3 regions of the Cupriavidus sp. 96C5-1 genome follow, and region 3 is predicted to be linked to each of the others. Evidence: predicted binding sites of a transcription regulator. Region 3 holds the regulator's gene; each other region holds the start of a gene.
The links. Region 3 encodes LexA, which represses DNA repair genes until DNA is damaged. Its sites were predicted from a motif close to ACTGTATNNNNATACAGT; they were not measured.

Region 1: recA (recombinase RecA) is a predicted target of LexA. The motif match lies at 8,931-8,948, and genes of this name have one in related genera.
Region 2: dinB (DNA polymerase IV) is a predicted target of LexA. The motif match lies at 2,764-2,781, and genes of this name have one in related genera.

The regions. Positions count from the first base shown of each region.
Region 1 is NZ_JBYOJU010000030.1:61,524-72,046, reverse strand. Features, by position in the region: gene AC3FOF_RS28110 (PglL family O-oligosaccharyltransferase) at 1-1,680, opposite strand, end outside; gene AC3FOF_RS28105 (pilin) at 1,795-2,283, opposite strand; gene AC3FOF_RS28100 (TerC family protein) at 2,694-3,389, opposite strand; gene sucD (succinate--CoA ligase subunit alpha) at 3,701-4,582, opposite strand; gene sucC (ADP-forming succinate--CoA ligase subunit beta) at 4,664-5,830, opposite strand; gene AC3FOF_RS28085 (DUF2889 domain-containing protein) at 5,900-6,574, opposite strand; gene recX (recombination regulator RecX) at 6,899-7,366, opposite strand; gene recA (recombinase RecA) at 7,619-8,686, opposite strand; gene AC3FOF_RS28070 (response regulator) at 9,020-9,706, shown strand; gene AC3FOF_RS28065 (sensor histidine kinase) at 9,837-10,523, shown strand, end outside.
Region 2 is NZ_JBYOJU010000005.1:185,432-195,954, forward strand. Features, by position in the region: gene AC3FOF_RS09340 (GNAT family N-acetyltransferase) at 1-508, opposite strand, end outside; gene AC3FOF_RS09345 (hypothetical protein) at 793-1,059, shown strand; gene AC3FOF_RS09350 (hypothetical protein) at 1,171-1,455, shown strand; gene dinB (DNA polymerase IV) at 1,528-2,691, opposite strand; partial or broken gene AC3FOF_RS09360 (MFS transporter) at 3,074-4,385, shown strand; gene AC3FOF_RS09365 (TonB-dependent receptor) at 4,486-6,933, opposite strand; gene AC3FOF_RS09370 (FecR family protein) at 7,114-8,127, opposite strand; gene AC3FOF_RS09375 (sigma-70 family RNA polymerase sigma factor) at 8,213-8,830, opposite strand; gene AC3FOF_RS09380 (hypothetical protein) at 9,235-9,726, opposite strand; gene AC3FOF_RS09385 (DUF1488 family protein) at 10,110-10,361, shown strand; gene AC3FOF_RS09390 (SOS response-associated peptidase) at 10,414-10,523, opposite strand, start outside.
Region 3 is NZ_JBYOJU010000036.1:82,245-92,767, reverse strand. Features, by position in the region: gene AC3FOF_RS31450 (DUF2188 domain-containing protein) at 1-150, opposite strand, end outside; gene AC3FOF_RS31445 (SUKH-3 domain-containing protein) at 471-974, opposite strand; gene AC3FOF_RS31440 (hypothetical protein) at 1,268-1,639, shown strand; gene AC3FOF_RS31435 (DUF1643 domain-containing protein) at 1,731-2,000, opposite strand; gene AC3FOF_RS31430 (hypothetical protein) at 2,051-2,275, shown strand; gene AC3FOF_RS31425 (hypothetical protein) at 2,324-2,563, shown strand; gene AC3FOF_RS31420 (hypothetical protein) at 2,652-2,924, shown strand; gene AC3FOF_RS31415 (hypothetical protein) at 3,303-3,713, opposite strand; tRNA gene AC3FOF_RS31410 (tRNA-His) at 3,987-4,062, opposite strand; gene AC3FOF_RS31405 (hypothetical protein) at 4,240-4,410, opposite strand; gene lexA (transcriptional repressor LexA) at 4,520-5,176, opposite strand; gene AC3FOF_RS31395 (asparaginase) at 5,400-6,398, shown strand; gene rpsF (30S ribosomal protein S6) at 6,500-6,874, shown strand; gene priB (primosomal replication protein N) at 6,949-7,248, shown strand; gene rpsR (30S ribosomal protein S18) at 7,252-7,530, shown strand; gene rplI (50S ribosomal protein L9) at 7,562-8,014, shown strand; gene AC3FOF_RS31370 (replicative DNA helicase) at 8,347-9,738, shown strand; gene AC3FOF_RS31365 (DUF47 domain-containing protein) at 9,950-10,523, shown strand, end outside.

The DNA.
Region 1 (10,523 bases), on a different contig from region 3:
CAGCCATGCGGTGCGGGCGATCAGCGTGGGGGTCGGCAGCAGGTGCACGGCGGCGATATGCGGCGCCAGCAACTGCGCCGCGTTGGCCGGCGTGATCCTGGTCTCCTCCACCACGTCGGAGGCGGCGGCCTGGCGGAACCAGAAGCCGGGTATCGGCAATGCGGCGCGGCGCTCGGCGGCGCGGGTATATTCGCGCGCTTCGGCACGGCGGTAGTCCTGCCACATGGAGGCGAGGATGGCCGCCGCCACGCCGGCAAATACCACGCCGGCGAGCACCGCGAACCAGCGCGGCGCCCGCACGCGGCCAAAGCCCGCAGGCTCCAGCCAGCCCAGCATGAAGCAGAACGGCAGGATGAAGTACAGGTAATGCAGCGGGTACTCCAGCATCGAGTGCGCGCACAGCATGGCCAGCCAGGTCAGCACCAGCGCCGTCTGCGCCCGCTCCCGCGCGTCGCCGCGCCACAGGCGCCGGCGCACCACGCGCCAGAGCCAGGCGAGCAGTGCCAGCGCCACGCCGGCGGTACCGATCGCGCCGGTCTTGGCCAGCAGGTCCAGCACGGCATTGTGGGCATGCAGGGACATCTCCACCGTCACGCCAACCTGGGCCAGCTGCTGGAACTGCGCCCAGCCGAACTCGCCCCAGCCCACCCCCAGCCAGGGATGCGAGCGGAACATCGCCCAGGCATGCGCCCACAGGGCCCCGCGCGCGGACACCTGGTCGGATGCCGCCAGCTGCGCGATGGTATCGAACAGCCGCCAGTCCAGCGCCTGTCCCAGCCCCCTGATGGCCGGCTGCAGGATCATCAGCAGCACCGCCATGGCCACCGCGGCGAACACCAGCCCGGCGGGCCGGCGCATGGGGTTGCGGCTCGGGCGCAGCAAGGCGCCGTCCGCTCCGCCCGCCTCGCCCTCGCTGCCGAACGCCGCGCCGTTGCGCGCCAGCCATGCCGCCACCAGCGCATAGGCCGACGCCAGCCCGACATGAAGCACGCCGGTGCGCGAGCCGGACAGCACGATGCCGCTCTCCAGCAGCAGCACCGCCGCCAGCCACGCCGGCACGCGCAGCCGTCCGCGCGCCGCCAGCCACACCGCCGCCGCCAGCGCCAGGCCTTCCACCGTGGCCTGGTGGTTGGGCTGGTTCAGGTTGCCCCAGAGGCGGCGGTTTTCGTCATAGAAGTAAGTGGACACCAGCCCCAGCGTGTCGGACTCCAGGCCGAAGACCTGGATCCATTGCGCCAGCGCGCCCAGCAGCCCGGCCACCAGCCAGGCGATGGCCAGCACGTCGGCCATGGCCTGGCGCTCCGGCGGTGACGCTGCCTGCCCTTGCCGCCAGGCCGCCCACATCACCGCCGCGGCCAGCGCCAGCACGAGTTCGGTGATCAGGCGGCTGCCGGACACATCCACCATGCCGCTGAGCGTCTGCGTGATGCCGGTGGCGATCAGCCAGAGGGGAAAGAGGACGATCCAGGGAAACTGGGCGGGGGCGGCATCGCTGGCCCCGCTCCGGTCCTGCCGGTGCGCCAGCGCGCCGAGCACGATGACGGCAAGGGCGAACAGCAGCGCCGAAGACCACTCGCCGTAGAAGGTGGCGAGCGGGAGCGTGTGCCGGGAGACCAGCAGCGGCACGATGAGTGCGACAGCCAGGATGCTGAGGGGGATGGCTGGCCGGGAGGGCAGCATGCGGGGGCGCCTTGTTAAGCCAGGTTGGCAAAAGGCGGATGATAGCTTGGGGAGGGGGGAAAGAAAAAGCGCCCGAAGGCGCTTTTTTCACATGCTCTTTGTACCTAAATCACCTCAAACGCCCGTGCACGTCTTCGGCAGGAATTTCTGCTTCATTGTGCTAGCGCAACCCCATGTAAAGGTGCCAGTCGTGTTACCCGCTAGCGCAGGAGGTGTCAGAGTAATCGTTTGCGTGGCGATATCAGCACCAACGACGCCCGCAGCAGCCATGGTAACTGTGATTACACCAGTCGCAGCAGTCACTGCAGCTGATGAGTACCGACCTTGCGTGGGCGCTGCAGCGGTGCCCAGATTCAGGTTGGTAATGTCGGCTGCAGCCGGATACGCTCCATTCGATTGAGCGAAGTCAGCAATTGCAGTCTTAGCCCCCTCAATCAACGTGAATGCCTCAGAAACCTGTGCTCGCTGCGTATAGTCCTGATACTGCGGAATAGCAATAGCCGCCAAAATACCAATAATCGCAACCACGATCATCAGTTCGATCAGCGTGAAGCCCTTCTGGACTCGGCGGCCCAGTTTTTTCAGTTGTACCCGTTGTTGCATGATTGACCCCTCGAAGGAATTTTAGATACAGATCGAAACATCTTGTTTCAAGTGATGCCACACGTTCATAGCAGTTAGCGTGCCAGCGCCGCAAACCGCCAATCCTCGCCGGCAGGTGACAATTTTCGCCACTTCGGATGCCTCGCCGCTTTGACCATGGGCAAATTTTGTCACTTGCGATGACGCAGACGGTCAGCGATACCAAAGTATGGCTAAAGTCAGTTAGAAACCGCACTGAACTGGCAGCGTAATTCCGCTTCGCAGCGGATCAAGGTGGAAGCGGCAAACAAGCCACTTCGCACACCCCCGGCAAAACAAAACGGGCGGCCTCCCGGGCCACCCGTCCGGCGGCGCCCCAAAGGACGCCGCTCGCCAGCAAACCCCGTCCACGAGGACAGGGCAACTTACCTTCAGGCCGGCTGCGCCGAGCGCTTCTGCAGCAGCTTGCCGACCACCACCACCAGTGCCGCGCCAAGCACGCCGAACACCAGGTGGGCATGCGGCACATGCATTTCGAACCAGGCGGCATCGACCGGGTCGCTGACCAGCATCTCGCCGGCCAGGTAGCCCAGCAGCGCGGCGCCCAGCACGATGATGATGGGGAAGCGGTCCATCACCTTGAGCAGGATGGTGCTGCCGAACACGATCAGCGGAATCGACAGGCCCAGGCCCAGGATCAGCAGCATCAGCTGGCTGCCTTCCGGCCCCTTCTGCGCCGCGGCGGCCACGGCCACCACATTGTCCAGCGACATCACCAGGTCGGCGATCAGGATGGTGCGGATCGCGGCCCAGATATTGTCCTTGGCATCGTGGCCGTCCTCGTCGTCGTCGCCGGTCAGCAGCTGCACGCCGATGTAGACCAGCAGCAGGGCGCCGACGATCTTCAGGTACGGCAGGCTCAGCAGCTTGACCGCGGCAACGGTCAGCACCACCCGCATGATGATGGCGGCGGCGCTGCCCCAGAAGATGGCTTTCTTCTGCTGGGCCGGCGGCAGGTTGCGGGAAGCCAGCGCGATCACCACGGCGTTGTCGCCGGAGAGCACGATGTTGGTCAGGATAATGGATCCCAGCGCGATCCAGAACGCGGTGGAGGACAACAGTTCCACGGTAAAACTCCTCGGGTTTCTAAATTCTAAATTATGGTACGAACGCCACATGACGACTGCATTGTCTGCGGAATTTCGGATGTCTGAGTTTTCAGACATGCAGATTTACCGTATCAAGCTTTCGATTTGGTTTCAATCGCCATGTCATGCGCCTCCGGAGATACCCTAGGGCTCGGCTCTCCGGAATGACATGCCCCCGCACGAAGGCGGGGGCATGGGGGCCCGGACTTGCACCGGGCAGGCAATCATCCCCGCCCGAGGGGCGGGAACGCAGCTTATGGCTGCTACTGCAGAATCACAGGATCACAGGATCACAGGATCGACTTCAGCAGGCGAGCCATTTCCGACGGATTCTTGGTGACCTTGATACCGCAGGCTTCCATGATTTCCAGCTTGGCCTGCGCCGTGTCGGCACCGCCCGAGATCAGCGCGCCGGCGTGGCCCATGCGCTTGCCCGGAGGCGCGGTCACGCCAGCGATGAAGCCAACCACCGGCTTCTTCATGTTGTCCTTGATCCACTCGGCCGCATTGGCTTCGTCCGGACCGCCGATCTCGCCGATCATGACCACGGCGTCGGTTTCGGGATCGTCGTTGAACATCTTCATGACGTCGATGTGCTTCAGGCCGTTGATGGGGTCGCCACCAATGCCCACGGCCGACGACTGGCCCATGCCCAGCGCGGTCAGCTGACCCACGGCTTCATAGGTCAGCGTGCCCGAGCGCGACACCACGCCGATGCGGCCCTTGCGGTGGATGTGGCCCGGCATGATGCCGATCTTGATTTCGTCAGGCGTGATCAGGCCCGGGCAGTTCGGTCCCAGCAGCAGGGTCTTCTTGTTGCCCTTACGCATCTTGTCCTTGAGCTCCATCATGTCGCGGACAGGAATGCCTTCGGTGATGCAGACCACCAGGTCCAGGTCGGCGTCGACGGCTTCCCAGATGGCGGCAGCGGCGCCGGCGGGCGGCACGTAGATCACGGAAACGGTGGCACCGGTGGATGCCTTGGCATCCTTGACGCTGGCGTAGATGGGAATGCCTTCGAAGTCTTCGCCGGCTTTCTTCGGGTTCACGCCGGCAACGAAGCAGTTCTTGCCGTTGGCGTAGTCGCGGCAGCCACGGGTGTGGAACTGGCCGGTCTTGCCGGTGATGCCCTGGGTGATGACCTTGGTGTCTTTATTGATCAGAATCGACATGCTGTAATCCTTTGCTTGGCTCAAAGCAGCGCACGGGGGCCTGGCCCCGGCGCGCTGCTGGCGTTCGTGTTCGCGTCTGGCTTACTTGCCCGCGGCAGCTGCCACGACCTTCTGGGCGGCTTCTTCCATGGTGTCGGCCGCGATGATGGGCAGGCCCGAGTCGGCCAGCATCTTCTTGCCGATCTCTTCGTTGGTGCCCTTCATGCGCACGACCAGCGGCACGGACAGCGACACGGCCTTGGATGCAGCAATCACGCCTTCTGCGATCACGTCGCAACGCATGATGCCGCCGAAGATGTTGACCAGGATGGCCTTCAGGTTCGGGTTCTTCAGCATCAGCTTGAATGCTTCGGTCACCTTCTCGGTGGTGGCACCGCCGCCCACGTCGAGGAAGTTGGCCGGCTCGCCGCCGAACAGCTTGATGGTGTCCATGGTGGCCATGGCCAGGCCGGCGCCGTTCACCAGGCAGCCGATGTTGCCGTCCAGCGAGATGTAGGCCAGGTCGAACTTCGATGCTTCGATTTCGTTGGCGTCTTCTTCGTCCAGGTCGCGGTAAGCGACGATTTCCGGGTGACGGAACAGGGCGTTGGAGTCGAAGTTGAACTTGGCGTCCAGTGCGATCACCTTGCCGTCGCCGGTCAGGATCAGCGGGTTGATTTCAGCCAGCGATGCATCGGTATCCCAGAATGCCTTGTACAGGCCTTGCAGGGCCTGGCGGGCTTGGGCAACGCTTGCGTCGGGCACGCCGATCTTGCGGGCGATGTCGTCGGCGTCAGCGTCGGCCAGGCCGGTAGCCGGGTCGATGATCAGGGTGTGGATCTTTTCCGGGCTGTGGGCAGCGACTTCCTCGATGTCCATGCCGCCTTCGCTGGAGGCCATCAGGGCCACCTTTTGCGAAACGCGGTCAACCACCAGGCTGACGTACAGTTCCTTCTTGATGTCCGCGCCTTCTTCGATCAGCAGGCGGTTGACCTTCTTGCCTTCCGGGCCGGTCTGGTGCGTGACCAGGGTCATGCCCAGGATATTGCTGGCGTAGGTCTTGACCTCGTCGATGCTCTTGGCCACCTTCACGCCGCCACCCTTGCCGCGGCCACCCGCGTGGATCTGCGCCTTGACGACCCAGACCGGGCCACCCAGTTGTTCGGCTGCCTTCAGGGCCTCTTCGACCGAGAATGCCGGGATGCCGCGCGGAACCGGCACATTGTATTTGCGCAGGATTTCCTTGCCTTGGTACTCATGGATATTCATGCGTGTTTCCTTTCGGGTAGGCGTAAAAGTGTGGAGATGGAATCTCGGCGGATTGCAGGCCGGCCTGGCTTAGCCGGAGGTGCCGGTTGGCCTGCGGGACATGGCGCCGTCACCGGCGGCGGCGAGCGCCTCCAGTGGCTGCGCCGCCGGGGGTGGCGACCCTTCGGTCTTGATCCTCGGCTTTGGCTGGTGACCATACCAGCGCGGGTAAAACTGACGCACCACCTCACCTTCGAAATGCAGGGCGTGACAGCCGTGCAGCTGGTAAGGGGGCTCGGGATTCGTATCTTCGGTGCCGGCGTCGCGGATGTTGAAGACATCGCCGGCAAAGGCCTGGATCGCTGTGGTCGGCAGCACGCCGGCCAGCTCGGTAAGGTGGGTGCAGCCCGACACGCCCGACAGCCGCTCGCGCACCGCGCGGCGGAAGCCATTCATCAGGTTCAGGCCGATCAGCTTGCGGTAGGCCGGGCCGATGGTGTCGCACTGGCCGGGATAAGGCACCCAGTCGGAACAGGCATCGGCGTCCACCACATTCATGCGCAGGTCGATGGTGACGCGCAGCCACAGGTCGTGCAGCGGCTGGCCCACCGGGCGCACGCCGCCACCGGCCAGCGGAATCTCGCGCGGCTTGGTGTCGGTCAGGCGCGCCTCGATATCCCACAGGCCATCGTCCCTAAGGTAGGCCTCGGCCGTGATGGCACGACGGTGGCGCAGGGTGCGATTGACGGGTGGGGAAAGCGGCATAAAACCAGGCTGGAGCGGGGAGAAAAGGACGGCTGGACCGGAAAACCGCAGGATTTTAACATGCCGCACAACTTTGGCCGGGAACAAACCGCGCGCGGCGCTGTTGCCGGGGATTGTCGGGTGACGGACAGGCGCCGTGGACCGGCGAAATGTGCGGCAGCGCAGGCTGAAGCGGGGCCCGCGCCCGTCTGCGAACAGCGGATGGCCAGCCCTTATCCCTCCCCTATACGCCTACTCGCAATGCAGGTATGCGCACCGTGCCGGTGCAAGGGCCTTGGGAACGTCGCCCGGCGCCGCCAGCGTGGCGCGCCGCGCACCAGATCTTCAGTCGGCGCCATCCAGCCATTCGTCGGCACCCTTGATCACCTCGCTCACCACCGCGCGCGAGAAACCGCGCGCCACCAGGAAACGGATCTGCCTGGCCTTTTCTTCGGGCGTGGCTGGCGGCGTGCCGAAGCGTTTCTGCCAGACCGCCCGGCCGCGCTCCAGTTCGGATGCGCGCAGGCGCTCCTGCAGGTCGGCGAGCTGATCGCCGCCAAGCTGGTGGGTGCGGGCTTCCTGCATCACGCGGGCGGCGCCATAGCGGGCAGCGCGCCGGTGCACCAGGCTGTCGACGAAGCGCTCGTTGGACAGCCAGTTCTCGCGCTCCAGCGCGTCCAGCAGCTGCTCCAGCGCTTCCGGCGACTCGGCATGCGGGGCCAGCTTGCGGGCCAGTTCGGCCCGGCTGTGCTCGCGCCGCGAGAGGTAGCCGACTGCGCGGGCTTTCAGGGAGAGGGGGGGACGGGTGGCCATGGGAACGGGAGGCGCGGCGGGGAGATGGGAGTTGGGATTGGGGGGTTGCTGGATTGCGACTGCTTCTGCCTGACTTCAAGGTCAACTGCAGTTTCACCTCCCCTGCGGGGAGGCGAGCCCTCCGGCGCGGGACCCGCGCGACGATCCGATGGATCACGAACCAGGGACGAAAAATACAACGGGGCGGCGCGCGTCGACACGCGTGCCGCCCCGGTGGGGGTTCGCGGCCGGGAACGTTCCGGCCGGCGAAGCTCAGTCTTCGGCGGTGGCCACTGCGGCGGCCGGCGTGCCGTTGAGCAGCACCACGCCCAGCGATTCGCGCACCTTGTTTTCGATCTCGTCGGCGATATCCGGATTCTCGCGCAGGTATTCGCGCGCGTTGTCCTTGCCCTGGCCGATCTTCTCGCCTTTGTAGCTGTACCAGGCGCCCGACTTCTCCACGACCTTGGCGTCCACGCCGAGATCGATGATTTCGCCCTGGCGCGAGATGCCCTGGCCGTAGAGGATGTCGAAGAAGGCTTCGCGGAACGGCGGCGATACCTTGTTCTTGACCACCTTGACCTTGGTCTCGTTGCCGATCACCTCGTCGCCCTTCTTGATCGAGCCGATGCGGCGGATGTCCAGGCGCACCGAGGCGTAGAACTTGAGCGCATTGCCGCCGGTGGTGGTTTCGGGCGAGCCGAACATCACGCCGATCTTCATGCGGATCTGGTTGATGAAGATCACCAGGCAGTTGGTGCGCTTGATGGTGCCGGTCAGCTTGCGCAGCGCCTGGCTCATCAGGCGGGCCTGCAGGCCGGGCAGGGAATCGCCCATCTCGCCTTCGATTTCGGCCTTGGGCACCAGGGCCGCCACCGAGTCGATCACGATCAGGTCGACCGAGCCCGAGCGCACCAGCGCATCGGTGATTTCCAGCGCCTGCTCGCCGGTGTCCGGCTGGGAGATCAGCAGGTCGCCCACGGCCACGCCCAGCTTGCTGGCGTAGTTGACGTCGAGCGCGTGCTCGGCGTCGATAAAGGCGCAGGTGCCGCCCAGCTTCTGCATTTCGGCCACGACCTGCAGGGTCAGGGTGGTCTTGCCCGAGGATTCCGGGCCGTAGATCTCCACCACGCGGCCGCGCGGCAGGCCGCCCACGCCCAGCGCGATGTCCAGGCCGAGCGAGCCGGTGGACACCACCTGGATATCCTGTTCGACCTCGGCATCGCCCATTTTCATGATCGAGCCCTTGCCGAACTGCTTCTCGATCTGGGCCAGCGCGGCGGCCAGCGCCTTCTGCTTTTCGGCGCTTACGCCAGCACTCGCCTTCTTGCCGTCATCCATGGTCGTCCTTCCGTCAATGGTGTATAAATAGGCCGCATGTGGCGCGTTGCCTGCTTTTGCCGGCAACCGCGCGACCCGCGCCGCGCTGCGAACCCCCGATGGCGATGATCCTGCCGCCGGGGGGCGAACATCTGGGCAAACATTGGGCAAACGCCGGTAGGACGTTCGATGAATGCCTGATGAAACGTCGCTACCGGATCCGGTAAATTCCGGCCCAGGTGCAAAGCGACCGGATCAAGCGGGTACTGTATAAAAAAACAGTATGCTTGGCAAGCCCCGTCCGCTTCATTCGATGGAAAGCGGCGACAAAGCCAGGCCAGGGTGGAGACAACCATGCGTATTCTGATCGCCGAAGATGACGATGTGCTGGCAGATGGCCTGACGCGCTCGCTGCGTCACTCGGGCTATGCCGTCGACCATGTCGCCAGCGGGATGGAGGCCGATTCCGCGCTGTCCACCCAGACCTTCGACCTGCTGATCCTCGACCTCGGCCTGCCCCGCATGCCCGGGCTGGAGGTGCTCAAGCGGCTGCGCGCGCGCGGCGCCATGGTGCCGGTGCTGATCCTGACCGCCGCCGATGGCGTGGACGAGCGCGTCAAGGGCCTGGACCTGGGCGCCGACGACTACATGGCCAAGCCCTTCGCCCTGTCCGAGCTGGAGGCGCGCGTGCGCGCGCTGGTGCGGCGCGGCGCGGGCGGCGGCGCCACGCTGACCCACCACGGCCCGCTCGCCTTCGACCAGGTCGGCCGCATCGCCTACCTGAACGAGCAGATGCTGGACCTGTCGGCGCGCGAGGTGGGCCTGCTGGAGATCCTGCTGACCCGCACCGGGCGGCTGGTGTCGAAGGAGCAGCTGGTGGACCATCTGTGCGAATGGGGCGACGAGGTCAGCAACAATGCCATCGAGGTCTATGTGCACCGGCTGCGCAAGAAGATCGAGGTGGGCGGCATCCGCATTGCCACGGTGCGCGGGCTGGGTTACTGCCTGGAGAAATTCCAGGCCGCCGTGACGCACGATTGACTGGACGAGGCTGGCACCCCCCGCTGCTCCGGCCTTCGGCGAACAGGAAGAGACCGCACCAGAAACGCCAGAGGCACCAGACGCACCACACCCGCCACACGCACTACAGGAACCGCCCCACCCTTCCCCCATGAGCCTGCTGCGACTGCCCCGGCGGCGCCCGCGGGCCTCGCGCCCCCCGCGCCCGCCATCCCCGTCACCCGGCGACGCCATCGTCAGCGACGAAGCGCTGGCCGACGCCCTGCCCCATCTCGAGGACAGCGCGGGCCACCCGTCGCCACGCTCGCTGTTCGGGGAGATCCTGGACTGGATGCTGGCGCCGCTGCTGCTGCTGTGGCCGATGAGCATTGCCGTGACCTACCTGGTGGCAAAATCGATCGCCAACGGCCCCTTCGACCGCTCGCTCGAGGCCAGCGCGATCGTGCTCTCGCAGCAGGTGCGCGAGGTCAACGGCCGCGTCACGCTGCAGCTGCCGCTGTCCGCGCGCGAGATCCTGCGCGCCGACGAGTCCGACAATATCTACTATCAGGTGGTGGGCACGCACGGCGAATTCGTCGCCGGCGACAATGACATGCCGCTGCCCAACGAAGACGATCGCGGCCATGCCGGACTGGTGTCGCTGCGCGACGACCGTATCGCGGGCAACGACGTGCGCGTGGCTTATACCTATGTCGATCTCAAGCATGGCGGCGACACCCAGCCGGTGCTGGTGCAGGTTGGCGAAACCCTCGACAAGCGCGCGCGCCTGGCCAACGAAATCATCAAGGGCGTGATCCTGCCGCAGTTCGTGATCCTGCCGCTGGCGGTGGTGCTGGTG
Region 2 (10,523 bases), on a different contig from region 3:
TGAAGTCCCCCGGCGTGCCTCGCACCATCCGGTAAGACCTGAGCAATCCCTCGTACCGAAACCCGCACTTCTTCAGAACGCTCTCGGAGCGTGCGTTGGAAGTGAGCACAACCGCCTGTACCCGGACAAAGCCATATTCCGTGTACGACCAGCCAGCCACCGCCGCACACACCGCGCTGGCGATGCCGCGACCCCAGTAGCCGGGGGCCAGGTCGTACGCGATCTCCGCACTTCGATTGATCTCCGAGACGGTGTGGAAGCCGATCGTGCCGACGAGAGCCTTGCTCTGTTCATCGATCATGGCAAGGCGCCTGACGGAGCTCGCGGAACCGTCTTCGAGGGACTGCAGGATGGGGAGAAGATCCTGTGGCGACCGCAGGTTCCAACTCGTGTGCCGGATGACGTCCGGGAGCGTTAGATAGGCGAACCACGGATCCATGTCTTCGCGTTCGAGCTGGCGTAGAACGATGCCGGGATAGCCGGAGGCGGGAGGCAGGTCGATTCTCATCCGAGTCTGGTGTTCTGTGGGGATTGGCTTATCCGATGGAGGAGGGTGGCATAGGGAGCATGGCACGTACGTCATGAAATCAGATTTCTCTGCATATATCCATTGTTCAGCGCCCTAGAATTGGCTGATCTCCCAGTCCCGGCGCTCGTCGAACGCATGTGCGGGGGATGCGATTGACCTTCTCCAGAGAGCCGACGCTCGCCCAATTGGGGGCGGCAAGATCCGGATCGCCGCGGCTTCTCTTCGGGAAACCACTTCCTGTGCTCGTGCCGTGGGAGGCCTGCATGCCGAAGATCTCGTTCGTCTATCGGAACCAGAAGGATGAAACAAAAACGTATGAGTTACTGGACTGGGTAGAGCAGGGGGATTACATCAGAGGCATTTGCACGCGCGCCAATGCCATGCGTACCTTCCGCAAGGAACGTGTGGTCGCATACCTGGAGGGTGGCAGCTTGCTGCTGCGCCCTCATGAAGCCACTGCAATGCTCGGGCAGCGGGAACCAGTAGTGCCGGCCCACAGGGATGCCACTCCGGCTGATGACGGAGATTAAACCCAGGTTGCCAGGCGCTGTCGGGAGCTTCGTTGTCCACCAGCGGTTTGACTTGATAGCATTGCGAGTTTCTACCAACTCCTTTCCACCAACTCCCACAGGGGTAGCCGCATGGGCATTGAATTCAGGATCGTCGTAGCGCTGCCATCGGAAAGCATGGCCGAGCAAATCCTTGCGCACGCGGGAGGTGGGGTCGGCACGAGAGGCCCTCGCGGCTTTGACTTCCGGTCGCCGGGGAACTCAGGCCCAATGCCGGATGCCATGGCCAGTGTAGAGCCCTATGGTTTCTATTTTTGCAGTTTTTCGGGATTCACCGGCCTCAGCGCCGAAGTGTTTGGCGCTATCGTCGGGTCCGCCGCCGCATATGGACGGGTGGTTGTAGAGGATCTTGAGTGACGCCGCTGCCGGTATCGGGTTCAGCGGGCCTCATGCGCGCCGGGTTCTGCTGCCGTCCAAGGCCAAAGGCCATTATTCGTCATCGAAAAAGGGCAGTTCTCCCTGTGCCGGCATCGAGGAATAATCCTCATCCCCCGCCGGCGTCAGCGCGCTCACCCGCACGCCCAGCAGCCGTATTTTCTGGCTCAGCGGCACGCGTTTAACGCATTCAGTGGCGGCGCGGCGCAGCAGCCTGGCGTCGGCGGTGGGGGCGGGCATGCTGAGGTCGCGGGTGACGGTGTGGAAGTCGTCATAGCGCAGCTTGACGCCGATGGTGCGGCCGACGTAGCCCTTGCGGCGAAGGTCTTCCGCGAGCCGCTCGCACAGCCCGGTAAATACCTCGGACAGGATCTGGCGGTCGTGCCGTGGATGCAGGTCGCGTTCGAACGTCGTTTCCCGGCTCATCGATTTGGGCTCGGAGCTGATGACGACAGGGCGTTCGTCGTGCCCTTGCGCGATTTCGGCGAGCCAGGCCGAATAGCTGCGGCCGAAATGGGTCTGCAGCAGGCCGAGGTCCGCGCTGGCGAGATCGCCTACCGTCGCAATGCCGAGGGCGGCGAGCTTCTCGCTGGCTTTCGGGCCGATCCCGTTGACTTTGCGCACCGGCAGCGGCCAGATGCGCGAGGGAATATCGCTGGCGCTCAGCAGGGTGAGCCCATCGGGCTTGTCCAGCTCGGAGCCGATCTTGGCCAGGAGCTTGTTGGGGGCGATGCAGATGGAGCAGCTTAGCCCGGTCGCTTCCCGCACCGCCTGCTTGATGCGGGTGGCGATATCGGCGGGCTCACCTGGCAGATCGCTGAGGTCGATGTAGATTTCGTCGATACCCCGGTCCTCGATCTGGTTCGTGAAGGTGCCGACGGCGGCCTTGAAGAGGCGGGAATAGTGCCGGTATGAATCGAAATCCGTGGGCAGGAGAATGGCGTCGGGGGCGAGTTGCGCCGCTTTCATCATGCCCATGGCGGAAAAAACGCCAAGCGCCCGTGCTTCATACGTGGACGTGGTGACGACGCCGCGTCCGGCATAGTCGCGCAAACGGGCAAAGCGCCGGCTGCCGTCTGCCAGCGTCTCGGGCACCGCGTTCCGCCCGCCGCCGATCACCACGGGCTTGCCGCGTAATTCCGGATACCGCAATAGCTCGACGGACGCATAGAACGCGTCCATGTCCAGATGGGCGATGCGGCGGGGTGCAGATGGCATGACTTGGCGAACCTGGGTTGTCGATGCGCCCCTTGCCACGACGACGGGGGGTAAGGGTGGGGCGTCTCGGTTACTGTATGCATATACAGTATATCGAATTCCGCGAGATGGTTTGCCGCGCGCCGGTTCGACAGCCGTGGGGAAGCGGAATTCGCTGGACTATCGCCAATTCGTCCAATGGCATGCACGCCAATCGACGGCGCGCCGCTCTATCTTGCCGTCTATGATGGAGTGATCATCCTGTGGCCTGTTCACGACGCTATATGGTCCGATAGCGGGAGCAGCATGTGCGACTTCGAGAGTTGGGAATGCGGGCATGAGCACACGGGAGCATACCGTACCAAAATTCTCGAAATTCCAGTCTTGCTGTCAAGCCACGAAAATGCTGGCCGCTTCTGGTCGTAATGGTTCCGAGGGCGGAGACCGAACCCTGCTGTATTTCGGTTGGCTGACCCTGCTCATCTATCTGGCAACGCCGGCCGGTTCCCTCGTTGATATACAGACGTCTTACATACTCAAGAACCAGTTGCATGCGACGGCGACGCAGATCTCGACATTCCGGCTGGTTACGGGCATCCCAGTGTACATTGCGTTCGCTTTTGGCCTCGCGCGCGACCAATGGAACCCGCTGGGATTGCGGGATCGCGGCTTCTTCCTGATTTTTGCTCCGGCGACCGCGATGGCATTTATCTGGATGGCGTTTTCAGGTTTCTCATATGCAGGACTGGTCGTCGGGATGCTGCTGGCAATGCTGTCGTCCCGATTTATCGCCGCAGCCTATCAGGGGTTGATTGCTCTGGTGGGCCAGGAGAAGCTCATGTCCGGGCGCCTGAGCGCGCTGTTGAACGTGGTCAGCTCCGTCCCGGTCGTTGCGGGAGCCTTCGCTTCCGGGTACATCTCCGATCGTCATGCCCCGAAAGAGGCCTTCTTCCTGGTAGCGGTGGTCACTTTATCGATTGCCGTATTTGGGCTCTGGAAGCCCATTTCCGTCTTCGGCCACATCTACGAGAAGCCACAAGCCAGGGGCGCAGATTTCGTTGGGAATGTCAGACGGCTGGTGAGGCATAAGGCCGTTTATCCAGCGGTTCTCATCTGCTTTCTGTGGAACTTTGCGCCAGGGGCGGCCACTCCGCTGCAGTTCTATCTGAGCAATGCGCTGCATGCATCGGATTCCGTTTACTCGTACTACAACGGGATCTTCGCCGCCGCGTTCGTCCCGACATTTTTGCTATATGGCTTTCTGTGCAAGAAAATACCGCTGAACAAGCTGCTGTGGTGGGGAACGATCGTCGCAGTGCCGCAGATGATTCCGCTGGCATTCATTCACTCAGCGAATCTCGCGCTTGTATTGGCGGCACCGATAGGGCTGATGGGCGGTGTCGCCACGGCAGCGTACTTCGATCTCGCGATGCGGTCCTGTCCGCCAGGCTTGCAAGGAACCTTGATGATGCTGGTGGATGGCGTTTTCGCGCTCTCGGCGCGTGCCGGCGATCTATTGGGCTCATGGATCTATAACAGCAGCCCAACGCGAGGCTTCATGTATTGTGTGATCGCGACCACCGTGGTGTACGCACTGATCCTGCCCTTGATCCCGCTGACGCCGAAAGACTTGATTGCTACCAGGGATGGCGAACCAAAACGCGGAGGTCGAGGCCGAGGTGCTGAGCGAGATCCGGGAAGCTGAGCCTACATAGATTCCCGTGACCTGGGCGGGAGCAGCCCGGTTGATGGAGAAACCGACAAAACGGCTGGCGGCGTGCCGCGGCTTCCCTCACCCCATATGCCGCAGCCCGTCTACCAGCGATGCACGTAGGTGGCCGTCATCGTGATGCCCGCCGCGGGCAGGTGCGAGGTGTTGTTGCTGTTGCGCATCAGCTGGCTGTATAGGGGATAGTAATAGCGGTTGAGCAGATTCTGGATGCCCACGGTGACGCTGTCCTTGCTGCTGACCTGATAGCGGCTGACGAGGTCCAGCGTGGTGTAGCTCGCCACGTCGCGCCGGCCGAAGCTGTCGGCGCCGTTGAGCCGGTAGTCGTGCCCGGCGAAGAAGGTGGCCTGCAGCCGGTTGCTCCAGGCAGGCATCGGACGGTATTGCAGGTAGCCGGTGAGCTTGAGGGGCGGAATGCGGTAGCCGCTCATCTGCTGGCTGGCGCTGCCCTGCGGGGTTTCACGGCCGCGCATCCAGGTGAAGGTGCCGCCCGTGCTCCATCGCTCGTTGTCGGACAGGTAGTCGGCCGAGGCTTCGACGCCGAAGATGCGTTCGGCGGTGCGGGTCAGGATCAGGCCGTTGTTGAAGCTCTGCACGTCGCCCAGGTCGGATGTGGTGTAGAACATCGCCAGCGAGGCCAGTGTGTTGCCGAAAGTCCCGCGCCAGCCAAGTTCGTAGTTGTTGGTCTTGACTGGTTTCAGGTCGGAGGAGGCGATATCGAAGCCGGCCCGCGCGTTGCGCACCTGCAGGCCGATGTCGGGCAGGTTGAAGCCCTGGCTGAACGAGGCGTAGACCTCATGCCCTTGCACAGGCTTGTAGACGACGCCGACATTGCTCAGCAGCGCGGTGTAGTCGACCGAGCCACCCTTGACGGTGGCGGGCTGCGCCGCGCGGGACTGCGACAGCGGGACGAAATCGTTGAAGCGGGCGTTGGCGTACTGATAGCGCAATCCGCCCTCGGCCGACCACTGCTCGTCGAACTTGTGCTGCAACTGTCCAAAGCCCCCCAGGCTGCGCGTGGTGATGGCCGGCATATAGGTGAGCGTGCCGGTCTTGCTGAATATCCGGCCGCCGCTGGCGTCATACGCCTTGGGGTCGAAGATGTCGATCGGCATGTCGCTGCGTTCCTGCTCGAAGTCCATGCCCCACACCAGGCGGGTCCGCCTGGCGCTGTCCAGCGGCGTCTTGATGGTGAGCCGGCTGCCAACGACGTCGGAGTTCTGCATGGACTGGTCGACATTGCCGCCGCGGGTGGCGACCGCGCGCGCGTCGAAGGGCGTGAAGCGCGTGAAGTAGTCCCGATAGTAGAGCTGCGCCGAGACGGCGCTGCCCGCCAGGTTCTTATGCTCGTACTCGAGGTTGACCAGCGTGTTGCGGATCTGGTTTTGGTCGGCGAGCTGCAGGCCGCCGATGGCGCGCGCGGGCACGCTGCCGGGTGCCGAACGGGCAACCGACGGGTCGGAGGCGTAGTCGGTATCCTGCTTCGCGCTGAAATGGCTCACGGCAATCTGCACGCGCTGCTCGGGTGTGAGGCGCAGGCCGAGTTTGCCGCCGATGTTGTAGTTGTCGGACTCGAACAGGTCGCCCTGGCTGGGTTCCGGCGCGATGCGCTGGCTGCGCGCGTCGTAGGAGGTACCGGTGCGGCGGGCGCCTATGTCGAAGGCATAGTCGACTATCCCTTCGCTGCCGGAGGCATGTTGCTGGATTTCCCCGGCCAGGCCGTTGGCGCGCAGGCGGGAGAGCGGCGACGTCAGCGAGAACGTGGTTTCGGCCTGCGGGGGGCCGCCGGCCGGGCGGGTGTTGATCGAGACGATGCCCCCGGTGGCGCCGCCGCCGTAGATGGCGCTGCTGCCGCGCAGGACTTCGATCCGCTCGATCAGGGCCGGGTCCACATTGGCGAGATTGCGTGCCGAGTCGCGGTTGGTGTTCAAGGGGATGCCGTCGACCAGCACCAGCATGCCGCGGCCCCGCAGGGTCTGGCCAAAGTCGGTCACGGTATGGCTGGAGTCGGCCATGCCGGGTATGACCTTGGAGAGCAGGGTGGCCACGCTGTCCGAGCCGGTCTTCAGCTCGCTGAGTTCCGCACGGTCGATCACGGTCACCTGACGGGTGGGACGCACCAGGTCGCTGGATGTGCGCGAGGCCGTGACTTCCACGGCTTCGAGGGTGGCCATGGGCGCGGCGGCAGTCGCCGCCGGTGGCATCGATGTGGGCGCGGTGGCCGGTGCCGCCATGCCCGCCTGGCCTACCGGTTGCAGCACGATGCCGGTGCCATTGCGCTGGTAGCGGATGCCGCTGCCCTTGAGCAGCGCATCCAGCGCGGCTTCGGCCGGCATGCTGCCGTGCACGGCCGGGGCTTGCTTGCCGGCCACCAGCGCCGGCGCGAAGAACAGCTGCAGGGAGGTTTGCCGTCCGAGCTGCGCCAGGGCGTCGGCCAGCGGCTGGGCCCGGATGTCGATCGCCACCGTGGCCGGCTGGGCGGCTGCCGGGGCGGCGGCGGTGCCGATCAGCGTGGCGGCAAGACTGGCGATCAGGAGGGGCAAGGCGCGTGGGTGACGCGGTTGGGTGCGGGCGCCGGTACTGGTGCGAAATTGCTGCTGCGGTAGCGGTTGCTGGGTCACGTCTGGGTCTTCTCCGGGAGGCGTCGAGGGACGGGGCCCGCGTTGCGCGGGCACATTCGGGGAGAAGACGGAACGCGGGGCAAAAACCTGAATCTAGCGCGAGAATATTTCCGTGCTGCCGTCCGCAAGCGTGCGTACCGCTACCGGCAGGATCTGCGGCAGGGCGGCGAGCAGGGCGTCGGTATCGTCGGCGCGGAACACGCTGCTCAGGCGCAGCGCGCCGGTGCCGGCGTCGCTGACCCGCACTGCGTTGCGCCGATAGCGCGAGACCTCGGCCGCCACCAGCGACAGCGGCTGGTCCTTGAACAGCAGCTTGCCGTCGCGCCATGCCATGGCCGTGGCGAGATCGACCGGCGCCGCGCGCGCCACGGCGCCGTCGCCGGCAATGCGTGTGCCAAGCCCGGCCGACAGGCGCTCTGCCGCGCGGGCCACGCCCTGGCCCTGCACGCTCACCGAGCCGGATTCGACCGCAACGGCTACGGTCCCGCCGTCCCGGCGCAAGTCGAAGCGTGTGCCGGTTACCGTCACGGTGCCGCTGCCGGCGTCGACCACGAAGGGGCGCTCGCTGGCGTGCGCCACCTCGAACATGGCTTCGCCGTCGGCCAGCGTCACGGCGCGCAGGCCCGGCTCGTAGCGCACCGAGACGTGTGTGCGCGTGTTCAGTTCGATGACGGAGCCATCGGGCAGCGTCAGCCGCCGCCGCTCGCCGGGGGCAGTGCTGAAGGTTGCCGCGTAGTGGCTTGCGTCGCTGGCGGCATAGGTGGTGGCTGGGCGAGGCGACGCCTGTTGGCGGACGAGCCATGCGGTGCCGATGGCGACCGCGCAGAGGCTGGCGAGCAGCGCGCCGCGCAGGCCCCGGTGCAGGCCGCGCGCCGAGGTGGCGGGCGGGGACGAGGCGGGGGCTTGCGCAAGGGCGCGCAGACGCTCCGGGTCGAGCGCGCCCGCCGCCTGCCAGATTCGCTCCAGCGCGGCGTACTCGGCCCGGTGCAGGGGGCTGGCGTCGAGCCAGGCCGCCATGGCCTGGCGTTCCGGCGCGCTCAGCGAGCCGTCACGGGCAAGCGTGAACCAGCGTGCGGCGGCTGCGCGGGGGGAGTCGGGCGTCGTCATCGGGGCGTGGTCCGACGGCGCCTGGCGGGGCGCGGCGGGCAGCGAGAGGAGAAAGGAGCCTGAATCAAGGCGCGGTACCCGGTACTCAATGCGGTGCTTGCGACCCGAGCCGTTCGCGCAGATGGCGCATCGTTCGGATCATGTATTTTTCGACCATATTCTTCGAAACCCGGAGGCGCTCGGCGATCTCTTGCTGGGAGAGCCCTTCGAGGCGCTGCCAGACAAATACCTGGCGGCATTTGAGCGGCAGCTCGGCCAGCGCCTGCTCCAGCGCGGCGGCCAGCTGGACGGCGTGGAGCGCGGCCTCGGGATCGCCCGAGCTTGCGTGATGCGCGGCAATGCTGTCAAGCGGGACCGCTTCCCGTCCACCTTCGCGCCGGAAGGCGTCGATAGCAAGGTGGCGGGCGGTCTGGTGCAGGTAGGCGCGTGGATGGTCGGGTGGGCCCGCCTTGTTTTCCAGGACCTTGAGCAGCGCGTCCTGGGTCAGGTCCTCTGCCTCGTGGCGGTTGCTCAGCTTGCGGGTCCAGGTGCCGACCAGTTCTTCGTAGTAGGCGAACAGTCCGAACACGCGCGAGGACGGGGGCGACATGGCGAGCGCGCGACGGGCGTCAGGCCCACCCGCGGTGGCCGCAGCCTGCCGACGGCGAATAGGCCAGCAGCGCAACAGTAGTGCGGCATCCCGCCATGCATGCCGCGCGCGCATGGTTGGCCTCGTGGTTCCGAAAGACCGGGTTGGACAAAGAAATCCTCGGGGAGAGCGTAGGGGATTGAGAAGGAAATGCGACGCATTATCATTTGAATGCTGAATGCACGTCAATGGCTACATTGACGATCGCAGCGTGCATCCGACACCGGCAGGTGGCTGCAGGCGTGGGCGAAGTGGGGGGGTGCCCCAAAAAAAAGCCCGCGAACTCTGCGGGCCTTTAAAGGCGCAGCCGGTGTAAGCGGATCCGGCTGGCTCTCAATTGTCGCAACGCCGCTGCGATTCTCTTTCCCCTCCGGGGGTGGGGCCGGAGGCCGGACGGGTTGCACCGAAAGACGGTGAGGCCAGCGCAATCCGCGGTCGGCTGCGGGCGCTGGCGAAGGCCCGCGAGTTTGCCTGCTGGTTCAGCGCAGCAGGAACGCGATATCGTCCACGCTGATCCGGCTTGCGGCCACGCCCCGGCGTTGCTGGAACAGGATGTGCTGGAGCACCTGGTGGCGTTGCCGGGCAAAGACGGCCGCGTCGATGGGCGTGCCGGTGCGCGCATAATGCTCGACCAGCAGCTTGTATGCGCGATGCCGCATCTGTAGCGCTTCCTTTTCCCCCTTGAGCCGCAGGGCGTCGTCCGGCGCGGCGGCTTCGGCGGCGCGCTGCGCTTGCACCGCGCGGGCGTGCAGGTCGCGATAGCGGTCGAGCTCGTTTTGCGTGGCGCGCAGGCGCTCGCGCAGCGCGCGTATCTTGCGCTGCAGCTTCAGCGTCATGCCCACGCCATGCTCGATCAGCGTGACAGTTTCCAGCGCATGGCTGGCGGCGGCGATCGTGTTCTTCCAGATGCCCCGGTCGTTCGCCTCGCTATCCGGCGTCCACCCGCGGGTGGCTCCGCTCAAGCTTTTCATATGATCCCTTGACCCTTGCAATTGATTTCCGGTGGCCGGCTTGATGGCAAGCGGCCTGCCCGCGCGCACGGTGGCCGCACTGCTGGCGGATCTTGCCGTGTCGGTTTCGGGAATCCTACGGTCTGGCGCTGCGCAGGCCAAGTAGAAGATGCTTAGATCAGGTCTTCTCACTGCCTATATGTTGCGCAAGGTCAGGAATAGCGATGCCTGGCTGCGTTGCAGGATGCCGTGCTTGGGATTGGCGCGATCAAGACAGGTGCCGGATCGCCGTAAAGCGACTTTTTCCAGACTTTCTTGCGGATTCGCTGCTCAAAATGAGCTAAATACCCTGCCCGGACGAGCTATTCCGTCCAAATGCCGGAGAATCGGACTAGGATGCATGCATGGCACTCAATTTTCCCAATCCCAGCCGGAGTTACGACCCATCCAGGCATTGCGTGTGCTTTTGGGGCTATGACGACTCGCGCGAGGTCTCTTTCGAGGTCGGCGACGCGGTGCTCTCCAACCTCAGCCCCGAGATGCGTCCGGAGGAGCCCGCCGTGCTGGAGGCCTTCGATCGCCACCGCGATCAGATCCTGGAACTCGCGCGGGATGCTTACTCCCGCAGCAAGCAGAACAGGTACACGATTTCCTGAGTGGCTTTGCGCCTGGCCGCGTTCGTGTTCGTGTATGCGGGGCGGGCGCTTGTCACGTTTGCGCTGCCGCTCGAGGCGGCAGGGGCGCCGGTTCCGCCGCCATCCTGTCCGCTGCGTAGGGGCGCAGGAAGCTGCGCGCCAGCTCCATATCCCTGCATGTCA
Region 3 (10,523 bases):
CTTGTCGCGCTGTGCAATCACTGTGGCGGCATCGACAGCTTCCTCCTGGGTGGGGAAGTGTGCTCTTTCACCCTTCGCCCCCTCATGAACGACGTCCCACCCGTCGCCGTGGGGGATGACGTGTACGTTGCGTTGCGGCATTGAATCCATTGCAGTCTCCCTGAGCGGTGATCTACTGCTGTTTTAGGAGACGTTCGGTCCGATTGATAGTGGGCATTGTCCGACTTGCGCGTCTATACGAGCGCGTGGCGCTTGCCCCATCCGGGAAAAGCCGCCCCGGCAGACAGATCCGACGAGGGCAACGTCTCGTGAGCGCGTGAGCCTTGTCGCCGCCGCTTTGCTACGGCGTGCTCGACTGCGCAATCTTGCCTGGCTGCGCAGGAAACTTCCGCAGGCCAATACCTCCGGCGATTACGAGGTGCTCCTGCTTTTGAACATGCCTGTAGAACTCCGGTAACGTCGCTGCGCATTTAGGATTTCTTCAACTGACAGACCGTCCAAATCCGCGGATCTCCCCGCAGTAGGTCCTCGCCATAGAATGGCACGCGTTCCTGTCCTTCCAACAAAAGCGGCATTGCTCGCCTTCCGAGCAACAATCGCTCGACCGCATCGCCAAAACTGAATCCACACAGGTAAACACCATCGACAATACAGTTGATGGCGAAGATGCGACCCATCTCGTCGGCATAGAATTCTTCGTAGCCCAGCCCGCCTTCGGCAAATCCGACCATCGTGGTTTGCAGTGCCCGCTCCCACGCCATGATCTGCTCGTCCAGCGTTTCAATCGGCTGAAACTTCAGAGCGATTCGGGCACATTCCACGCCGGCACCATCAGAACCTACAGTCAAACCATCGAATTCCCGAAGCATATCTGTGGCTGGATGATGATTGCCGTCTACGACGGCGGATGCGACTCCTGGATGCCATCCGGCCCGAATAAACAGCGGTTCAACTGATGCAGGGAGAGCAATCATCGAGTCATCCTCAATCGGCTTTCTTTCTCAGGGCCCGTACTATTGCACGCCGTCCCGCAAATCGCACAACACTGAGGGCGATCGCTTAAAGATCGCAGACGGTGTTCTGGTAGCCGATATCGGCGCTACTCAGCGTCCTATGGACATAGACCATCGAGGTCGCGCGCGGTTACCCCACCTTGGTGTCGATGGCAAGGCTGGTAAATGACCGTTGCAAAATCGAACAGAATGTCAGGTGCCTCGGCGCTACAGTGGCTATTCCCATGCCTGTTGGCGTTTTAGGAGGTACACGAATGAAGCAACATCTGGCGAAATCCTTGTTGATGGCTGGCGCGATGATCGCGTCCTACCCGTTGTTCGCGCAGCAGGCCCAGCCGATTCAGCCGAACCAGCCGATGCAATCCACTCAACCGATGCAATCCCCCCAGCCAATGCAAGCGATGCCGGCGGCAGCGCCGCCCAGCCAGGGGGCGATGCCCGCCGCGCGCGACCCCTATGCGCAAGACGCCGGCCAACCGATGCCGCAGGGTATGGCGCCTGCACCGGCCAACCCCTCGCTGGCCCGTAGCCCCGATCCGGCGCTAGACCCTGCCAGCATGAGCCTGGCTCCCGATGCGCTGGGGACGCGCATCGGTCAACGCAATCCTTTCCTCGACGGCGCCTGAACGCCGCCAGCGCTGCCATCGGCGCCGACGGACAGCGCTCGGCGACGAACAGCAGCGCGGCACGCCGGTCCGCTTCGAGCGGGCCACGGATCTATCTTGCGCTCGATCCAGTCCACTTTGCCCTTCCTGCCGATATTCCTGTCGCAAGGGATGGGCGAAGTCCCTTCTTGAGGCTTTGCAAAGTGATCCCTATCGACATCGCGTTGACCTCGTAGTCGGCGGTCGGCGGATTGAGCATGATGGAGCACAGCGTAAGCCGGCCGGCGTCCCACTCGCGCCAAAGCCGGTATCGGTATTGACCGCAGGTGGAGACGATGGCGCGGGACTCGCCGTCGATGGTCTGCGTGGTCAGGTGCTTCATGCTAGGATTTCCTCCATATGGCTCTCCGACATCCATGCAGGGAGGCGGAAATGGCGATAGTCGAGGAAGACAACCAGGAAACCGAGTTTTGGGAGGCCGTGCGCATAGCGGCGGACGCTCGTTATCAGGCCGAGCAGGCGGCGAAGATGCGGCGGACTATCGGCTGGGCCTTGGGTCTCTCGATTGCGGGCCTGTGCCTGGCGCTCGTAGCTCTCCGACGACATCAGAACACTGTGCGGCTGTTTGGCTTGGGTGACAAGAAGGCTGGTGGCTAGCGACTTTCTGCTCACTCCATGATCCATCCGATACGATGAGAGGTTGCCATGTCGAGCCATGTCTTCGTCGAAGAAGGGGATTACCACTGCCACTGCACGGTCTGGGAGTCGCAAGCCGGGATCTGGCAAGCATCGGTATTGTTCGAGCGGAAGATCGATCATACGAACGAGTTCATCCCTGGACTACGGCACAAGATCAAAACTCAATTCGGTAGCAGGGAAGAGGCGATGCGCGAAGCGATTGCCTACGCAAAGGCTTGCGTCCAGAACACGCAGACAGGGCTGTAGCCTCATCTCGCGCGTCACGGTGCAGCAGTCAACCTGGTAGCAGTGGTTTGGTGTCATGTCCGGAGCGAGCGAGTGTCTGGGAGATGCTATGGAAAAGGCCTTCGAAGAACTACCGGCGGACGAGCAGCAGGCCTTCATCTCGGCATGCAGGAAGCATGGCCGGGTCAGCGAAGAATTCACGGTTGTCCTTGACGATGGCGGCCCGCCTGAAGCAGGTGTAAGCCACATTCCCCGTCAGGTGACCGTTGCGGCAAATCTCACGGGTGCCCGCCAGCACTACGCGGCTGAAAGCGGAACGTCCTGGACCGTCGAGTTCGAGCGAGATCTCGAGCGTGGTTTTTTCTGGGAAACCTACGACTAGGTTCACGCCGCAGCCTGTGGCTCCTGCATACGGCCTTGGTTGTTGCTGCGCGCGCATGAGACGTACCTCGCGAGCAGTTCGTCGAGCTTCTCCGCCTGGTCTTCGACGTGTCTTATTACATCACCTACAAGTGCGGGCACAGCCAACGTGTGCACGAAATCCTGCTCCCATACTGCCAGACCTGTGGTGTCCAGTAGTCCCTCCACGCGGCGGATGCTTGCTATCTCCAAACACGGCCGGCGCCGGCATCCAAACCGAGGTTGACCATTGTCTCTTCGGTCTCGTCGATCTCTTCGGCGGCCAAAATAGTCACTGACTGCGCCGCTGTTTGCGCTGCGTCGGCATACGCTGTCGCAGTCCACGCCTAGCTCGGCCGTGTCACCAGGCAGGAACTGCGCTGCGAGGCAGATGCTGTTCGCCGGGGAGGTCACGCGTGCATGTCGCTTCCTGACGAGTGGCATAGCGGCGCTTACCGCGGGTGCGCAGGCGGACGGAGCGCGGGCCCAAGAACTGGATCGAGTCAGCCAGCGAGAAGCTTAGCCACGCGCCGCGGTGATTGAGCTCAAGGCGATCGATCCGCCAGGGCAACGCCATGATCGCCGCTGCATCGATGCCGGCCAGCACCAGCATGGCGCCAGCGGCTTGCGCGGCTGCCTCTGCCTCGGGGTTCCATGTGTCCACCGTCAGCAGCGGGTCGTCCACGGTGATCCTTTGGCAAGGGAAGGGCACGGCGACCGCGTCGGCAGCGCGGCGGTACAGGAAGACGGTGTCGGGATCGCAGGTGAACATGGTGGTTCTTCGCAGGATACTGTATGGATATCCAGTATAGAGCTCGCCCTAAGCGGAACGTTGATAGTTGAGTTAACTGTATGGATATACAGTGTTCCGAACAATTTGAGCGGCAATCGACACGCGCGAGGTTGCCGCTGCTGTTGGATTGAGGGCGTGGGTGGAGATGGGGGACGACGACGAGTATTCCCGCCGTGGGAACATGACGCCACTTTGTGGGCCACAAACAAAAACAGCGCCTTTGCTAAGGCGCTGTTTCGTAAAGCAAATTCTTGGGGTGGCTGATGGGACTCGAACCCACGACGACAGGAATCACAATCCTGGACTCTACCAACTGAGCTACAGCCACCGTACTGGCTGTTCAACTGAGTGCTGAACAGCGAAGAACAAGATCATACAATACCAAATGGCAGATGGCTAGTACTCTGCACAAAAAATTTCCTTGAGCGGTCCTGCTCGAGTCCAAAGGGCTCTAGATCAATCAAGACGCTACCCAGATCAGATGCAAACACTTCACGGCGAGTCCCTATATGGAGAGCTTCGTCGATTCCTCCAGTTCGAGCATGCGGCAGATGGCGGCCATGCTGCCGACCATGGTGCGCCGCTGCGCGCCCTGGTAGATGCGTACGCCTTTGGACTGGCGGAACGGCACGGGCTTGACGGGGCGGCGGGCGGAGAGGCGGTTGGCTGGCAGCATGGCTACACCTGGTGGCTTGCAACAACAATTAGCGGTGCCCGCGGAGCGGGCGGCGTTGGCACAATCGGGTGTCGGCGTGACACGGGCTAGCCCGCCTCAGCCGCACGGGTTAGAAGGCGCTGGGGCGGATCAGGCCGACGGCGATGCCTTCCAGGGAAAACTCTTCGCGGCCCGGTTGCACGATGATGCTCGGGAAGTCCGGATTCTCGGCAATCAGCTCGATCGAGTCGCCGCGCCGGTTCAGGCGCTTGACGGTGACATCGTCACCCAGCCGCGCTACGACGATCTTGCCGTTCGCGGCTTCGCTGGCCCGCTTGACCGCCAGCAGGTCGCCATCCAGGATGCCGGCGTCGCGCATGCTGAGGCCCCGTACCCGGAGCAGGTAGTCGGGTTGCACTTCGAACACCGAGGCGTCGACCTGATATTGGCGGTCGATGTGCTCGGCAGCGAGGATCGGGCTGCCTGCCGCGACTCGCCCGACCAGAGGCAGAGTCAGCTGCATGACGCCGGCCAATGGCAGTGAAAACTGGTCGGATGCTTCGGAGTCGCTGCGCGAAACCTTGAGCCGGATGCCGCGCGAGGCGCCGGGGGTCAGTTCGATCACCCCTTTGCGGGCCAGGGCCCGCAAATGCTCCTCGGCAGCATTCGGCGAGGAAAAGCCGAACTTGGCGGCGATTTCAGCGCGTGTGGGGGGAAAGCCGGTGTGCTGCAGGGTGCTGCGAATCAGGTCGAAAATCTGCTGCTGTCGCGGTGTCAGGGTCGCCATGGTCGCCGATGATTGAAAGCACTGTATGTTTAAACAGTATGCTGTGATTTTATACAGTATCGAGTGAAGTGCAAGGGGAATTTTGGGAGTTCGCTCATCGACAGGCGTGCGGCCTGTGGGTCGTGGCCGGCGTGCGTGGATGGCGGGGAGTTACAATCCGCGACATCCGAAGTCGCTTTTGCCGCCCTCCATCAACGCTTCAGGCTCTTGAGCCTTTCCATCCATGTCTCTTCTGCCTCGCGTCGTCGTGCTCGCTACCGGCGGTACCATTGCCGGTTCTTCGTCGAATCCCGCCAGCAGTGCGAAGTACCAGGCTGCCACTGTGCCGGTTACGGCGTTGCTCGATGCCGTGCCGGCGTTGGCCGCCGTGGCCCGGATCGAGGCCGAGCAGGTGGCGCAGATTGATAGCAAGGATATGTCGTTCGCGCTGTGGTCCAGGCTGGTCGAGCGCGTTGCGTTCTGGTCCGTGCAGCCCGATGTGGCCGGTATTGTGATTACGCATGGCACCGACACGCTGGAGGAGACCGCGATGCTGCTGCACCTGGCGTGCGTGGGTACGGTCCCCGTGGTGCTGACAGCCGCCATGCGGCCCTCGACTTCATTGTCGGCCGATGGCCCCCTGAACCTGCTGGATGCGGTACGGGTGGCCGGTCATGCGGATGCGGCGGGCAAGGGGGTGTTGCTGGTGATCAACCAGGAGATCCATGCCGGACGCGACGCAGTGAAGGGGCATACGGCAGCGGTGAATGCCTTTGCGTCGCCGCTGGCGGGGCCGGTCGGGTATGTGCAGGATGACCTGGTGCGGTTTGCACGGATCCCGCAAGGATTGCCGGCCCAGGCGCTGCCGCTGCCGTCTGTGTGGCCTCAGGTTGAAATCGTCACCAGCTACGCCGAGCCCGGACGGGTGGTGGTGGATGCTCTGGCGCGGGCTGGCGTGTCAGGCTTGGTGGTGGCGGCCGCCGGCAACGGGTCGATCCATCAGTCGCTGACTGAAGCGCTTGCCGACGCGGCTGCGGCAGGGGTGGCCGTGGTGCGTAGTTCGCGGACCGGGGCGGGGCACGTGGCGATTCCTGCTCTTCCTCGCCCATCATCGGGCATCTTCGTATCCGCGGGGGATCTCAATCCCTACAAGGCCCGTGTGCTCCTGATGCTGGCGCTGGCCGCAACACCGGCGCTGGCAAGGGATCCGGCCGCGCTGCAGGCGGTATTCGCCGGGAATTAGGGCCGCTTGCCAGCTTCGTCAAAAGCACGCTATACTTTAAGGCTATCCAACCTTGCTGCACCGGACTTGGCGCCCGGGCGGCTTATCCAAAAGGAGCGTCAATGCGTCATTACGAAATCGTATTTATCGTCCATCCGGACCAGAGCGAACAAGTTCCGGCCATGATCGAGCGTTACAAGACGCTGGTCACGTCCCAGAGCGGCCAGATCCACCGCGTGGAAGACTGGGGTCGCCGTCAGATGGCCTACATGATCCAGAAGCTGGCCAAGGCTCACTACGTTTGCCTGAACATCGAATGCGGCAAGGAAACCCTGGCTGAACTCGAACACGCGTTCAAGTTCAACGACGCGGTGCTGCGCCACCTCATCGTTCAGACCAAGAAGGCCGAAACCGCACCGTCCCCGATGATGAAGGAAGTGCAGCGCGAAGAAGCCCGCAAGGCCGCGCAACAGACCAGCGAAGTCCAGGCCGCCTAAGTGCGGACTGTTGTGGTTGCCGTGGGCATTGATCGCCGCGGCGGCAAGTGCGGGCATCGGTGCGGGAGAGTGCGTTGAACCAGTTAAGGCTCTGCGCAACGCTCGCGGAACGCGATGCCTTGCGTTACACCCCGGCCGGGGTCCCCGTCGTCAACTGCATCCTGCAGTACGCGGGCGAGACGGTCGAGGCGCAAACGCCCAGGCAGGTGGAGTTCGCCATCGCCGCCATGGGAATCGGTCAGATCGGCCAGCGGCTTGAGCGTACTCCGCTCGGCGCGATGCTCGACTGCGAAGGATTCCTGGCCCGCAAGCACCGCAACAGCAAGGCTCTCGTCTTTCACATCACTGGATGTAAAGCATTCGAAAAGGATTGAATCATGGCATTCGTCAAACGTGACAACAAGAACAAGAAGCGCTTCCAACAGCAAAACCCGCTGTTCAAGCGCAAGCGCTTCTGCCGCTTCACCGTGGCCGGCGTGGAACAGATCGACTACAAGGATCTGGACACCCTGAAGGATTTCATCGGCGACAACGGCAAGATCACGCCGGCCCGCCTGACCGGCACCAAGGCGCACTATCAGCGTCAGCTCGATACGGCTATCAAGCGCGCGCGTTTCCTCGCGCTGATGCCTTACACCGACCTGCACAAGAACTGATCGGCCCTAGGTCCGCTAAGGAGAAAACACGATGCAAATTATCCTGCTTGAGAAAGTCATCAACCTGGGCAACCTGGGTGACATCGTTCGCGTGAAGGACGGCTACGCCCGTAACTTCCTGATCCCGAACAAGAAGGCCCGCCGCGCTACCCAGACCGCCATCAGCGAGTTCGAAGTCAAGCGCGCTGAACTGGAAAAGGCAGCTGCCGAGAAGCTGGCCGCGGCACAAGCCGAAGGCGAGAAGCTGAGCGGCCTGACCGTGCAAATCACCCAGAAGTCGGGTGTGGACGGCCGCCTGTTCGGTTCGGTGACCAACGCCGACATCGCCGAAGCCCTGGCTGGCCAAGGCTTCAAGGTTGAGAAGGCGCAAGTGCGCCTGCCGGTTGGCCCGCTGAAGATCGTCGGTGACCATCCGGTCAGCGTTTCGCTGCACACCGACGTGGTAGTCGATGTGACGGTTTCCGTCCTGGGCGAGCACGTCTAAGCATCGACCTTGCCGCGGTTCCCGCTTACCCTCCGGGTAGGCAGGAACCGGTTGCAAACGTCAGCTTGGCCAAACAAAAAGGCAGGAGCGATACGCTCCTGCCTTTTTGTTTGGCCGTGACCCTGGTTTCGCCTGGCTTGCCGGCGCCCGGCTTTTCCTGCTTTCCGGCGTCATGCCGATGCCACGCGCGCTACCTGTGCCGCCTCCGCCCGCAAACCGGCTCGCGCCATTGCGACAGGCCGGTTGTCCCGCCGTCACATCGCAGGATGCCCTGACGTGCGGCAGCGAATTCTCCGCCGGCTCGCTGGCGGCGACCGTTATAATCCCTCCCCATGAACGCGCCCGTGGCCGACCCCCAACTAGACAATCTCAAGGTACCGCCGCATTCCATCGAGGCCGAGCAATCGGTGCTGGGTGGCTTGCTGCTGGACAATGCCGCCTGGGATCGTATCGCCGATTTCCTGTCCGAAGCGGATTTCTACCGCTTCGATCACCGGATGATCTTCCAGAGCATCTCCCGGCTGATCGCCGCCACCAAGCCCGCCGACGTCATCACTGTCTACGAGACGCTGCAGGTCGCGGGCAAGGCGGAGGAAGTGGGCGGGCTGGCTTATCTGAACTCGCTGGCGCAAAACACGCCCAGCGCGGCCAATATCCGCCGCTATGCCGAGATCGTGCGCGAGCGCTCGGTGTTGCGCAAGCTGGTCACCGCGGCCGACGATATCGCCAGTGCGGCTTTCGCCCCCAAGGGGCGCGAGGTGCGGGAACTGCTCGACGAAGCGGAATCGAAGGTATTCGCCATTGCCGAGGAGGGCTCGCGTGGGCAGAAGGGTTTCCAGGAAATCCAGCCGCTGCTGACGCAGGTGGTGGAGCGTATCGACGAGCTGTACCACCGGGACGCAAGCACCGATGTGACCGGCGTGCCCACTGGCTTCATCGACCTCGACCGCATGACCAGCGGCATGCAGGCGGGCGACCTGGTCATCGTTGCAGGGCGCCCCTCGATGGGTAAGACCGCGTTCTCGCTGAATATCGGCGAGCACGTGGCGGTGGAGCAGGGCCTGCCCGTGGCCGTGTTCTCGATGGAAATGGCCGGCACGCAGCTGGCCATGCGTATGCTGGGCTCGGTGGGCCGCCTGGACCAGCACCGCCTGCGTACCGGCCGTCTGCTCGATGAGGACTGGCCACGGCTCACGCATGCCATCCAGCGCATGAACGATGCCCAGCTGTTTATCGATGAAACCCCGGCGCTGAGCTCGATGGAGCTTCGGGCGCGTTCGCGGCGCCTGGCTCGCCAGTGCGGCCAGCTTGGCCTGATCATCATCGACTACCTGCAGCTGATGTCGGGTTCGGGCGGCGGGGAGAACCGGGCTACCGAAATTTCGGAAATCTCGCGTTCGCTCAAGGGCCTGGCCAAGGAGCTCAACTGTCCGGTGATTGCGCTGTCCCAGCTGAACCGAAGCCTGGAACAGCGGCCGAACAAGCGCCCGGTGATGTCCGACCTGCGCGAATCCGGCGCTATCGAACAGGATGCCGACGTGATCCTGTTTATTTACCGCGATGAAGTCTATAACCCGGATTCCCAGGACAAAGGCTCGGCGGAAATCATTATCGGCAAGCAGCGTAACGGCCCGATCGGGACCGTGCGCCTGACCTTCCTGGGCCAATTCACCAAGTTCGACAACTACAGCGGCGGCCCGGCGTTCTTCGACAACGACACCTGAAGCCAGCTCCGGCGCGGCTTGCCGGGTAGCCGGGCAGGGCGGCGGGAACAGTTCGTTCACGCCGCGATTCAATCTGCCACGATTTCCCTCCGCATACCTGTAAAATATTGCGTTTTGATGACAGCCGCCTCCGGGCGGCTGTCATGCAATGCGTATCAGCCTGATTCAGCAACAACCAGCGCCGCCCCCGCGCTTCGACAAGGAACATTCCATGTTCGGCCGATTCATGCCCACCGAGGGCAAGTTCTTCGAATACTTCAATCAGCACGCAGATTGCGCGGTGACCGCCGCCCGCGAACTGGAGGTGCTGGTCAACGACCTGCCCAATGCCGAGGCGCATGCGCGCCGCGTACAGGCAACCGAAAAGAAAGCCGACCGCATCACGCACGACACCATCGACCTTCTGCACAAGACGTTCATCACGCCGCTGGACCGCGATGAGATCCACAAGCTCATCACCACCATGGACGACATCCTCGACCTGATGGAAGACGTGGCCGAGACCATTTCGCTGTACGACGTGACCAGCTTGACCGACGAAGCGCGCAAGCTGGCTTCCATCTGCGTGCAGTGCTGCGACCAGGTCAAGATCGCGGTAGGCCTGCTCGAGGACATGAGCAATGCCAGCACCATCCTCAAGACGGCGCAGCAGATCGACCAGCTCGAGTCCGAGGCGGATCGCGTGATGCGCGCGGCCATGTCCAAGCTGTTCCGCGACGAGACCGACGTCAAGCGCCTGATCAAGCTGAAGGCCATCTACGAGCAACTGGAAACCATCACCGACA